Regions from separate parts of the Solibacillus sp. FSL K6-1523 genome, predicted to be linked through region 1. Evidence: predicted binding sites of a transcription regulator. Region 1 holds the regulator's gene; the other holds the start of a gene.
What was found. Region 1 encodes LexA, which represses DNA repair genes until DNA is damaged. Its sites were predicted from a motif close to CGAACATATGTTCG; they were not measured.
Positions count from the first base shown of each region.

Region 1 (6,772 bases):
TGATGGTTCTTCAATTGAAGGTTTCGTTCGTATCGAAGAGTCTGATATGTATTTATACCCTGATTATGATTCGTTTATGGTATTCCCATGGACTGCTGAAAAAGGTAAAGTAGCACGTTTCATCTGTGATATTTATAATCCAAATGGCACACCATTCGCAGGAGACCCGCGTAACAACTTAAAGCGTGTACTAAAAGAAATGGAAGAAATGGGCTTCACGGATTTCAACTTAGGACCTGAGCCAGAATTCTTCTTATTCAAATTAGATGCAAAAGGTGAACCGACTTTAGAAGTGAATGACAATGGTGGTTATTTCGACTTAGCACCAACAGACTTAGGTGAAAACTGCCGTCGTGATATCGTTTTAGAGCTAGAGGAAATGGGCTTTGAAATTGAAGCTTCTCACCACGAGGTAGCACCAGGTCAACACGAAATTGACTTTAAATATGCAGATGCGATTACAGCATGTGATAATATACAAACATTCAAGCTAGTTGTTAAAACAATTGCACGTAAGCACGGTTTACATGCAACATTTATGCCAAAACCATTATTCGGTGAAGCGGGTTCAGGCATGCACTTTAACGTGTCTTTATTTAGAGGAAAAGTAAATGCGTTTTATGATGAATCTACGGAGCTTGGTTTATCGGAGCAAGCGATGCAATTTATGGCGGGTGTATTAGCGCATGTACAAGGTTTTACAGCGATTACAAATCCAATAGTTAACTCGTACAAACGTTTAGTACCAGGCTATGAAGCGCCTTGTTACGTAGCATGGTCAGCACAAAACCGTTCACCACTTATTCGTATCCCATCATCTCGTGGTGTATCAACACGTGTTGAAGTACGCTCGGTAGATCCAGCTGCCAATCCGTATTTAGCAATGGCTGTTATTTTAGAAGCAGGTCTTGAAGGGATCCGTCAACAATTAACACCACCACCAGCAATCAACCGTAACATTTACGTGATGAGCGAAGAAGAGCGCCAAGCAAACGGTATTGATAATTTACCAGCCGCTTTAGATGATGCATTGGCGATGCTTGCAAAAGATGAAGTAGTAAAAAAGGCATTAGGTCGTCACATTTATGCAAACTTCAAGGAAGCAAAAGAAATTGAGTTTGAAATGTATCGCTCAACTGTTCACCAATGGGAACGTGATCAATACTTAAAAATGTACTAAGAAAAAAGCGTTGGGGCTGTTGGCTCCAATGCTTTTTAGATTAAACTTGCCCCTTGTAAAAAAATCTGAGAATAGTTTCGTTTATATTATAAATTGTAAATAAACGAGGGAATTACTTGTTTCCTGTCCACTCGTTGATTACACTTTAAAGTAGATAGAAAGAGGAGGTTATCTCGTTGAAAAAGAGTATTGCAATTGATATGGACCAAGTGTTAGCTAATTTTTATAAAAAGTTATGCGCTACGTACAACGAAAATTTTGGAACAAGCTTTACTGATGAGGAATTTTTACTGACAACACAGAAAGATTTATCAAAAGAGGATGGGGAAAAGCTATTTGGACTCATCAATGAACCCGATTTTTTCCGGGATTTAGAGTTGCTTGATCCTGATGCAATCGAGGTAGTTCGAGAACTTCAAGAACATTACGAAATTTACATCGCAACCGCTGCCATGGATGTACCAGGTTCATTTAATGCGAAATATGATTGGTTAATGCAATATTTACCGTTTTTAAATATACAAAATATAGTCTTTTGTGGAAACAAGGCAGTCATACATACGGATTATTTAATTGATGATAGCCCAGGACAACTACATGCTTTTAAAGGAACAGGTATTATGTATGCAATGCCTTATAATGCCAACGTAGAAGGCTTTGAGCGGGTGAATAACTGGCAGGAGATTCGCGCGTATTTTATGGAGAAATTGGTTAAGTAAAAGAAAAACGAGTGCTGGATGGCACTCGTTTTTTGTGTGGAGTAAATTTAAATGACAATCTAGAAATTGGCAATTTATTGAGGTATTATTATAAAAAGTGGAAATTATTGTTTAGAGGAAAAGAATAAATATTTAATGTAGACCTAATTGTTAAAACTGTTTATGTTATTAAATATATGAAGGAAAACATAAAAAGGTGGGTGTAATATGACAATTACTTATTCCATAATTGTAGGTATTTTCGGCTTGGTATTCGGCTCCTTTTTCAATGTGGTTGGTTTGCGCGTGCCGAAAAAGGAGTCCATTATTTCTCCCCCGTCTCATTGCACAAACTGTCAACGTCAGCTAACAATTTTTGACCTTATTCCCGTTATTTCGTATGTATTATTGCGCGGGAAATGTCGGGGTTGTGGCGTGCGTTTTTCGCCAATTTATATGATAACGGAGCTTTTGACAGGAGGGTTATTTGCCTTTGCCTATTGGAAAATTGGATTACAGCCTGAGTTAGCAGTAGCACTGTTATTTATTTCATTACTTATGATTATTAACGTATCAGATATTGCGTATATGATTATTCCAGATAAAGTATTATTATTTTTCCTTCCGTTATTAATACTTGCCCGTGGATTTGCACCACTCGAACCTTGGTGGGATAGTTTATTAGGGGCAATTATTGGCTTTGGTATTTTACTATTGATCGCAGTCGTGTCAAAAGGGGGCATGGGTGGAGGAGACATAAAATTATTTTTCGTCATCGGAATTGTGCTCGGAACGGTACAGACGCTGTTGATCTTATTTTTAGCGGCATTCATCGGGATGGTCGTTGGCATTGTTATCCTCATAATAAATAATAAAGGTAGAAAGACACCTGTCCCATTTGGTCCTTCCATTGCGCTAGCAGCAATCTTAGTCTTTTTTTACGGTGAGCCTATTTTACAATGGTATGGTTCTTTGTTTTAATTTCTAAACTTTCGCACAAATCTAATAATTAGTGGTATGCTACTAATATCAAATTAGGGGGAGGACATTTATGAAACCTGTTATTGGCTTAACGATGCATCCTGTAGAAGGAAAGAAAGAGATTAATAATACATATATTAATGCGATACAAAAAGCAGGTGGCACACCTATTTGTTTGCCGATTATTAATGAGGAAAATGTTGAGCAAATACTAAATATTGTGGACGGAATTGTATCAATTGGTGGCTATGATATCAATCCGTTAATTTTTGGGGAGGAACCTCATTATAAGCTCGGTGTTGTCATCGATGAACGTGATAAAAGTGATATGCTTATTATGAAGTGCGCATTTGAAAGAGAGCTACCGATTTTAGGCATTTGTCGTGGTGAGCAAGTGATGAACGTGGCATTTGGTGGAACGTTATATCAAGATATTGATACGCAAGTGGAAAATATCTTAAAGCATACACAAGTTTCGCTACGACATGAAGTTACGCATACAGTAGTGCTTGAGCAATCAAAGCTGCAGCAAATTGTCGGGGCATCCTCGATTTTAACGAATTCATTCCATCATCAAGCTGTTGCGAGAGTTGCTGACGGGTTTATCATCAATGCTCGTGCAAAAGACGGAGTTATTGAAGGAATTGAGCATCCAACACATCCGTACTGTATTGGCGTTCAGTGGCATCCAGAAGGACTTGAAAATGATGCGCCATCTGACAAATTATTTAAAAGTTTTATAGAGGCATCGACAAAGTAATGATGAAAAATCCGCAAAACATTTCCAAACGTTTTGCGGATTTTTTAATTTAATTCACGTTGCGGTACAACCCTACAACTTTTCCAAGAATCGTTACTTGGTTGACGATAATCGGATCCATCGAACTATTTTCAGGTTGTAAACGGTAATATGTTTTTTCCTTATAGAAGCGCTTTACTGTTGCTTCATCATCTTCCGTCATAGCGACGACAATTTCTCCGTTACTTGCAGCAGAGCATTTTTTGACAATCACGTAATCTCCATTTAAAATGCCAGCCTCAATCATAGATTCTCCCATAATTTCGAGCATGAATAATTCATCCTCGGAAGAACCGTATGTATCGGGTAGCGGGAAGTATTCCTGAATATCTTCAATCGCAGAAATAGGAAGCCCAGCCGTTACTTTGCCGATTAATGGCACATGAATAACGCCTTGCTTTGGTATAGTTGGATCTCCCTGTTCAAGAATTTCAATGGCACGGGGTTTTGTCGGGTCACGACGAATGAGCCCTTTACTTTCTAAACGAGCTAGATGCCCATGGACAGTTGAACTTGAAGCTAAACCAACTGCTTCACCGATTTCTCGGACAGAAGGTGGATAGCCTTTTGTACGAACTTCTTCTTTTATAAAAGCTAAAATGGCTTCTTGCCTCTTTGAAATTTTTGTCAACGCACTCACCTCTTTAATAAGTAGTTTTATTAAATTCAGTATACCAGTATGCGAACAAGAATGCAAACATAGGTTCGAAAAGGGGTTGACAAAAACGTACGTTCCCATTATTATAAGAACATATATTCCGAACGTACATTCCATAAGGGGCGATTTATTATGAATAAAATGAAGTTAAATAGCTTTACAACAATGTTTATCTTATTTTCATTCCTGTTTCTTGCATTTATTTTAGTGAAAGATGAGCGTATTACTGCATACGAACACATTACAATTGAACAAGGAGATACTTTATGGTCGTTAGCCGGGCAATATCGTGGTAAAATGGCAGAGCATGATTGGATTGTCGCAGTAAAAAAAGAAAATGCATTGCGCGATGAAAAAATTATTAGTGGGCAGCTTCTCTTAGTACCTATCGTGAAAAACTCCAAACATATTGTAGGGCTATCCGAATCTCCAGAAATACATACTATTAAAGTAGCGAGTGAAAATAATGAATCAAAATAAAGCAGTCATTTATTGTCGTGTTAGTACCGACAAAACAACACAAGAGACTTCATTAAAACGACAACAAGAGGAATTGACGCGCTATGCACAGTCACATAACTATACAGACTTGCAAGTATTCCTCGATCAACAAAGCGGCTATGAAGTGGACCGAGATGGTTTACTCGACATGCTTGATTATATGAAGGCATTCGATATTAAAGCGTTATTTGTTCAAGATGAAACACGTTTAGGACGTGGGAATGCGCGCATGGCAGTGCTACATCTTATTCAAAAACAAGAGGCAACCGTTTATTCGTTAAATGATGCGGGTCCATTAGCATTAAATGAAATGGATACGATGTTACTCGAAATTTTAGCAGTTGTAGAAGAATACCAACGCCGTATGCATAACGCCAAAATTCGACGTGGCATGCGCCGTGCAGTTGAAAATGGGTATAAGCCGGAAAATAATTTGAAAAACAGAGGCAATCAAGAAGGCAGAGAACGTAAAGAAGTGCCCATCGAAGAAATTGTAAATTTACGTCAAAAAGGGCTTACTTTTTTAGAAATATCAAATACGTTAACAGGACTTGGCTATCAGGTAAGTAAGGCGACTGTCCATCGACGTTATATTGAACATATTGACAGACTTGAAGGGTAATCGCTTGCACTTCAAGTCTTTTTTTCATACCTTTGTAGTATTGCATATTAATGTATAAATGAAAGGTGAGAATAAAATGTTATCAAAACAAAAATTAGCTCGAATTAATGAATTATCGAAGTTAGCAAAAGAAGGCAAGTTAACGGAAGAACAGGCGAAGGAACGTACGGCTTTAAGAAAAGAATATTTAGATGTTTTCCGTTCAACAATGCGCGATACGATTGAGCATGTAAAAGTTGTAGATGAAACAGGAAATGATGTAACACCTGAAAAATTAAAACAAATTAAAGAACAAAATAAATTTCTTAATTAATAGCATTATCAATTACGCCTAAGCGTAATTGTGTCCAGACTTTTTTCGAGTTTACTCGAAAAAATCCTCTAAAAATCTGTGACATCCGCCGGAACATTAACTTGATTCAGCGGGGGGACCTCTATTTTATAGAAGGATTAGCTTTCTATGCCTGGTGTTTTGCATATGGTATAAAAAGGATTTGCTGAAGCAAGTTAAATAATATGACATAATTATCATTAAGTATGACATAATTTATAAAACGTTAGGATAAAGGATTGTTTTCTTGCCCGTTTTTGTCTAAACTAAATAGGAATAAATAACGCACGAGAAAGGATGTCACATAATGACACAACATATGGATCAGTTAGCAATTAACGCTATCCGTACACTATCAATCGACGCAATTGAAAAGGCCAACTCAGGTCACCCAGGATTACCAATGGGTGCGGCTCCAATGGCTTATACTTTATGGACAAAGCAATTACGCCATAATCCTGTAAATCCAAAATGGTATAACCGCGACCGTTTCGTATTATCAGCAGGTCATGGTTCAATGCTGTTATATAGCCTTTTACACCTTGGTGGATACGGTTTAGAAATGGAAGATATTAAAAACTTCCGTCAATGGGACTCATTAACTCCAGGACATCCAGAATACGGTCATACAGTAGGTGTTGAAGCGACGACAGGTCCACTAGGTCAAGGGATTGCGATGACAGTTGGTATGGCAATGGCAGAACGTCATCTTGCAGCAACTTACAATAAACCAGGACATGAAATTGTGGACCATTATACATTTGCACTTTGTGGCGATGGCGACTTAATGGAAGGTGTAGCTGCTGAGGCGATTTCACTAGCAGGTCACTTACAATTAGATAAATTGATTGTGTTATACGATTCAAATGATATTTCACTAGATGGTGATTTAGAAAAGTCATTCTCAGAAAACATCCAAAAACGATTCGAATCATATAGCTGGAACTACTTAAAAGTACAAGATGGTACGGATGTAGCAGCACTAAATTCGGCAATCGAGCA
Region 1 is NZ_JBBOSU010000001.1:2,942,674-2,949,445, reverse strand. Features, by position in the region: gene glnA (type I glutamate--ammonia ligase) at 1-1,180, shown strand, start outside; gene MHI10_RS14235 (5' nucleotidase, NT5C type) at 1,357-1,899, shown strand; gene MHI10_RS14230 (prepilin peptidase) at 2,107-2,859, shown strand; gene MHI10_RS14225 (gamma-glutamyl-gamma-aminobutyrate hydrolase family protein) at 2,930-3,619, shown strand; gene lexA (transcriptional repressor LexA) at 3,669-4,289, opposite strand; gene yneA (cell division suppressor protein YneA) at 4,449-4,796, shown strand; gene MHI10_RS14210 (YneB family resolvase-like protein) at 4,783-5,439, shown strand; gene MHI10_RS14205 (DUF896 domain-containing protein) at 5,516-5,752, shown strand; gene tkt (transketolase) at 6,078-6,772, shown strand, end outside.

Region 2 (6,772 bases), 840 kb from region 1:
GTAAAGATGAATATTTTCGATATGTATCATTTAAAACACCTCCACTTCTAATTATGCAATATTTTATAAAATTCAGAAAGTACATGCGGAGATTTTTAATAAAAAAGGCAATACCTCTCAATTGAATAGCATTTCATTACAAACTCAGTAGAATATTCTATATAATAAAAAATCCTCTCAAAACGTTGTTAATCCAGCATTTTAGACGTTTTTTTATCGCCTCCTTTGAAAAAGTTAAGCAAAAAGAATGAATATTCCTTTCAATTTAAATAAAAAACGTTATACTTAAAATCGGTATGAAGCAAGTTAATACATAGGTAGGGATTCTTTTATGATTCAATTAAAAACAGTAAGTAAAAAATTTAATAATGAAATGGCCATTCTTGACGTATCGATATCCATTCAAAAAGGGGCTATTTATGGATTGATTGGTCCAAGTGGAGCGGGGAAATCCACATTGCTACGTATGATGAATTTGTTAGAACGTCCAACTGCTGGAGAAGTGTTTATAGAGGGACAAAACTTGACGAATTTATCGAATGGAAGGCTACGTGAGGCACGGAAATCGATTGGGATGATTTTTCAGCAGTTCAATCTTGTTGCGAATAAAACCGTCTTTCAAAATATCGAAATTGCCTTAGAACTCGCTAATTTTCCAAAAAGCGAACGTAAGGCTAGGGTAGGGGAATGCTTACAATTTGTCGGGTTGGAAGCGATGCATCAAAAATATCCTGCACAACTAAGCGGTGGGCAAAAACAGCGTGTTGCTATTGCTCGTGCCATTGCGAACAATCCAACGATTTTATTATGCGATGAGCCGACCTCATCACTGGATCCTTCTACAACGAATGAGATTTTATCCGTTTTACAGTCGATCAATGAGGCGCTAGGCGTGACCATTGTAATTGTTAGTCATGAAATGGATGTTATTAAAAGCATTTGTACCTGTGTAAGCGTCCTCTCACAAGGGCAAATTTATGAGACACTCGACATTAAGCCGATAGGTATTCATGCGATTGAAGCACATCCGCAGTCATTTGTAGACGCTTTACGAATGGGGGCGAATAACTAGATGCCAGATGTACTCATTCAGTATCAAGCAGAAATTGTACAAGCCATTTTAGAAACATTCATAATGGTTGGTGCTTCTATACTAGCAGCTGTTTTAGTCGGATTGCCAGTCGGGACATTGCTGTTTTTATGTCAAAAAGGAAAAGTGTTAGAGAACAAATTTATTCATACTGTACTCAATTTGCTCGTTAACATTATCCGTTCGTTTCCGTTTTTATTATTAGTTGTTTTTTTAATTCCATTTACACGTTTGCTTGTAGGGACAGCCATTGGTACGACTGCGGCGATTGTTCCGCTTGCAATTATCGCAATTGCGCATTATTCTCGTTTGGTTGAGCAATCATTATTGGATGTGCCAAAAGGTGTTATAGAAGCTGCAATTTCAATGGGCGCTTCTGTAAACGCTATTATTTTCAAGTTTTTATATGTTGAAGCACGATCAGGTCTTGTGCTTGGTTTAACAACTTCGACCATTAGTTTTATTTCTTATTCGACGATAATGGGCGTCGTAGGTGGTGGAGGCATTGGAGACTTTGCTATCCGCTATGGCTATCAGCAATTCCGAACGGATCTTATGATGTATATGATCATCATTATGATACTTCTTGTACAGCTCATTCAAATCATTGGAATGACAGTTGCAAGAAAAATAGATAAACGATAGGTAGGGAGAATTCAAATGAAGAAATATTTGTTCGTTGTTACCGCGCTATTCGTCCTTGTATTAGCTGCTTGTGGTGACAAGAAAGAAAAAGATGTGGATACGACATCAACAGAAAAAACGGTTTTAAAAGTAGCATCATTGATTCCACCAATGACAGAAATTTTAGAGCAAGTTAAACCGATTTTAGCAGCGGATAACATTGAACTAGAAGTCGTTATTTTAGGGGATAATGTACAACCAAATGCCGCTTTAGCAGCAAATGAAGTGGATGCGAACTTTTTCCAACATCAATTCTTTATGCAGGAATATAATCGCAACAACAATAGTGATTTAGTTGCCATTCAAGAAATTTATTACCCGAACTTTGGCATTTACGCAAAAAACTTTGAGTCATGGGATGCTTTACCTGAGGGGGCTTCGATTGCGATCGCAAATGATGCATCAAATATCGACCGGACATTACGTCTATTAGCAATGTCAGATGCGATTGAACTGCAAGAAAAAACGGGTCCTTATTTTACTATAAAGGACATTACGACAAACGTGAAAAATCTGCAATTTAAAGAAGTGGATTTGTTAATGCTTGCACGTATGTATGATGAGGCGGATGCGGTAGTTATGTATCCAGCGTATGCCGCGCCACTTGGCCTAACACCTTCAGAAGATGCGATTTTAACGGAAGGCGAAGGGAATGAATTTGCGATTCAACTCGTTACGCGTGAAGAAAATCAAAATGACGAAGCAATTCAAAAATTAAAAGCAGCAATGACAAGCGATACTGTTCGTAAATTTTTAGAGGAAAACCATAAAGAGACAGCAATACCTGCGTTTTAAACATAACTCATTGCAAGACAAAACAAAGCTGAGACGAATCGAAATATCCTGTAGTAAGGTATACTACTTGTCGATTCATCTCAGCTCTTTTTTATTAAATCAATTACGCCTTGGCGTAATTGCGTCCAGATTTTTTCGAGCTCGCTCGAAAAACTCCCCTAAAAAATCTGTGACATCCGCCGGGGCTTAACTTAATTCAGCAAATTCATTTGCTGAATCAAGTTAATTAATCGCGCTTTCTACACCAGCAGCGCGGTAAAATAGCTTTTCATTGACGCTTAGAGCCCACTGTATAATCGGTCCTAAAGCAAAAGCCATTATAACCGTTCCAATACCAATCGGTCCGCCCAATAGGAAACCTAGTACCGCAACGCTAATTTCAATCGTTGTACGTGCGCGCTTAACAGACCAGTTTAGCTTTTTAACAATGAGTAGCATCAATGTATCACGCGGCCCTACACCTAAATTCGCGACAATATACATGCCACAACCAAAACTAAGCAATAGTAAGCCGAGTATAAAGGCGATTGTTTGCTCCATAAGCCCATTCGCATTTGGTAATAAAAAGTTAAATATATCAATAAAAATACCTGTTAAAAACATATCGATATACGTACCCGCTCGAGGTAACCGCTTCGTAATAAGTGCATCAATAACTAAAATGAGCACACCCAATAAAATTGACCATGCACCAATCGTCAAACCCGCATTTTTCGCAAGTCCGATATGTAGCACGTCCCACGAGCCGACGCCAAGTACTTGTCCCTTTATTGTCAATGTCACGCCTAAAGAAAGCACGATAATTCCTGTTATAAAAAATAGGCAGCGCCAATAAAATTCTTGCTTTATCTTCATAAAAAAATCCCTCTATATTTCATCTTAGTTGTCATAATCTAACTACCATTATAACGACAACAAGAGAAAAAGAGGGATAACTATTAATTCTAAAAATTCACCTTGCAGATCAATTATGCCAAGGCTTAACTATTTTTCATACGTATAACTTAATTCATCTAAGCTTTTATCGACGTTTACGATTAAATTATGCTCATTAAAAAACCATTCATCGGACTTTTCAATATAAAAATGAACATCCTCTACAACAACATTTACACCCATTTCATGTGGTAACTCACGATTCATCCCTAATGAAAATCCTTCGTGAAAAGGGGAGGAACCACCGTAGCGTGCATAAAAGCGAATAAAGTCGCCATTTTCAATTTCCATTTCATTGCGGAACCATTCAATTGCTTCGTTTGATAGTATAATTTCCATAAGCTCACCTCAAAATCTATTATGCAATACATGTCTCAACTCAAATCATACAAGTTGATGACCTAAATTTCCACAAAAATCGACTTTTCCCACTAAAAAACACACCTTTTTTCTTATCGCGAAAAAAGATGTGTTTTGAATTTATCATAGCTTATCAATTACGCCTCGGCGTAATTGCGTCCAGATTTTTTCAAGCACGCTCGAAAAGATTCCTTTAAAAATCTGCGACATCCACTGATGCTTGGGCCAACACGATGTTGGTCACTCAGGCGTTGCCACACGACGTGGCGTTCTTAGCCTAAGTTCCTCTATTTGCTAAATCAAGTTAAATCCATTTCACTTTTGGTTCTGTCCCGTTTTTAATACGTGTTATATTTTCACGGTGACGATAAAATATAAATGTCGCTAAAAAGGCGATCAAAATGAAAAGTGCAAAATCTCCAGTAACAATCCAATAAACAGAGCTATAAATTAATGCAACAACCGCTGTAATCATCGACGTTAAGCTGACCATTTTCGTCATTTTAAGTGACAGGAAAAATGTGAAGAATAGCACGATAAAAAGCGGCAAAGAATAACCGAGAATAACACCTGCACTTGTTGCGACAGCTTTCCCACCGCGGAAGCCTGCAAAAATAGGGAACATATGACCAACAACCGCCACAACACCTAAAATTAGCGGATGAATGGTTGCGTCTGAAAAGAATGGCAGTGCTAATAATAGAACTGCTGCTGTCCCTTTAAAAACGTCAATTAATGTAACAACAAGACCTGGTTTTTTTCCTAGCACACGAAATGTATTGGTTGCGCCTAAGTTCCCACTACCATGCTGGCGAATATCTGTATTATAAAATATTTTTCCGATCCAAAGCCCTGAAGGTATCGAACCGATTACATAAGCACAAAGGAGAATGAATCCATTAATCATTAGTTGCGCTCCTTTCAAATTTCAAAATTAATAGTTGGTACTAATACTATGTGATGATTATTCTACACCGTTTTAGAATGGAAGGAAAGAATTATTTTTTCTTATAAAACGGAGCTAATACAGGAAAAAAGTTACATTGTAATGATTGAATTGCATGATGAACTTTTAATGCGCATTCGTTGATGGTACAATTAATCTTTGCAAAGTGGATTATTTCATATTCACTAATTGACAGTAAGTACGATAGTATGTACGATTAATAATGTAAATAGAACGTTCGTTTGTGTTTTGGAGGGGATTTCATTTTGGTTAAAAACCAACCGGGCATCGCATATAATGACGATGCCATACAAGTATTAGAAGGTTTAGAAGCCGTTCGTAAAAGACCAGGAATGTATATTGGTTCCACTGATAGCCGAGGTCTTCATCATTTAGTATTTGAAATTGTAGATAATGCCGTTGATGAAGCACTTGCTGGATTTGGTAATCATATTACAGTAAAGATTCATAAAGATAATAGTATTACTGTACGCGACTTCGGACGGGGTATGCCTACAGGAATGCATAAAATGGGCAAACCAACGCCTGAAATTATTTTCACCGTGCTCCATGCAGGTGGAAAGTTTGGACAAGGCGGTTACAAAACGAGTGGTGGCTTGCATGGGGTAGGCTCCTCTGTTGTAAATGCTTTATCAACTTTTTTAGAAGTAACCATTCATCGGGAAGGTGAAATTTTCCGCCAACGTTTTGAGGATGGCGGGAAGCCTGTTACATCGCTAGATATTATCGGCAAAACGAAAGAAACGGGAACATTCGTCCATTTCTTACCGGATGAGACGATTTTCTCTGTAACAAAGTATAACTACGATACTTTAGCGGAGCGCTTAAGAGAGTCAGCCTTTTTATTAAAGGGATTAAAAATCGAATTAATCGACGAACGTGGAGAAGGAAAGCATGAAGTATTCCACTATGAAAACGGTATTGAGGCGTTTGTAAGTTATTTAAACGAGGAAAAAGATGTTCTTCACCCGGTTAAATACGTAGAAGGGCTCATTTCAGAAATTGAAGTTGAGTTTGCTTTCCAATTTAATGATGGCTATTCAGAAACCATTTTATCGTTCGTAAATAACGTCCGCACAAAAGATGGTGGAACGCATGAGACAGGTGCCAAAGCTGCATTAACACGAGTATTCAATGAGTATGCACGAAAAATTGGCTTACTTAAGGAAAAAGATAAAAATCTAGAAGGTGCCGATATTCGCGAAGGCTTAACAGGGATCGTTTCCGTTCGAATTCCGGAACAATTACTGCAATTTGAAGGCCAAACAAAAGGCAAACTTGGTACGAGTGAGGCACGTTCTGCTGTGGATACGGTCGTGTTTGAAAAATTACTATACGTATTAGAAGAAAATGCAGAACTGTCGGCATCGTTAGTACGTAAGGCGCTTCGAGCTCAGCAAGTCCGTGAAGCAGCCCGAAAAGCACGAGATGATGCACGTAACGGGAAAAAGAAAAAATCCAGTACGTTGCTATCAGGTAAGCTGACACCGGCACAGTCAAAAAATGCCGCACGCAATGAATTATACCTAGTAGAGGGTGATTCGGCAGGTGGCTCAGCGAAACAAGGACGCGACCGCACATTCCAAGCGATTTTACCGTTGCGCGGAAAAGTCATTAATACCGAAAAAGCCAAGTTACAAGACATTATGAAAAATGAAGAAATCGCAACCATTATCCATACGATTGGTGCTGGTGTTGGTGCAGACTTTACAGTAGCGGATGCAGCCTATGACAAAGTTGTTATTATGACCGATGCCGATACAGATGGCGCGCATATTCAAGTGCTTTTATTAACATTCTTTTACCGTTATATGCGACCACTTATCGAGGCAGGGAAAGTATTTATCGCTTTACCGCCGCTTTATAAAGTGTCAAAAGGAGCGGGCAAAAAACAAGAACTCGTTTATGCATGGACAGAAACCGAATTACAGGCCGCCATC
Region 2 is NZ_JBBOSU010000001.1:2,100,997-2,107,768, reverse strand. Features, by position in the region: gene MHI10_RS09980 (ABC transporter ATP-binding protein) at 1-30, opposite strand, end outside; gene MHI10_RS09975 (methionine ABC transporter ATP-binding protein) at 332-1,072, shown strand; gene MHI10_RS09970 (methionine ABC transporter permease) at 1,073-1,735, shown strand; gene MHI10_RS09965 (MetQ/NlpA family ABC transporter substrate-binding protein) at 1,751-2,569, shown strand; gene MHI10_RS09960 (YczE/YyaS/YitT family protein) at 2,792-3,418, opposite strand; gene MHI10_RS09955 (HesB/YadR/YfhF family protein) at 3,554-3,844, opposite strand; gene plsY (glycerol-3-phosphate 1-O-acyltransferase PlsY) at 4,170-4,772, opposite strand; gene parE (DNA topoisomerase IV subunit B) at 5,078-6,772, shown strand, end outside.
Region 2: a site for LexA is predicted at 5,043-5,056, ahead of parE (DNA topoisomerase IV subunit B). Genes of this name have one in related genera too.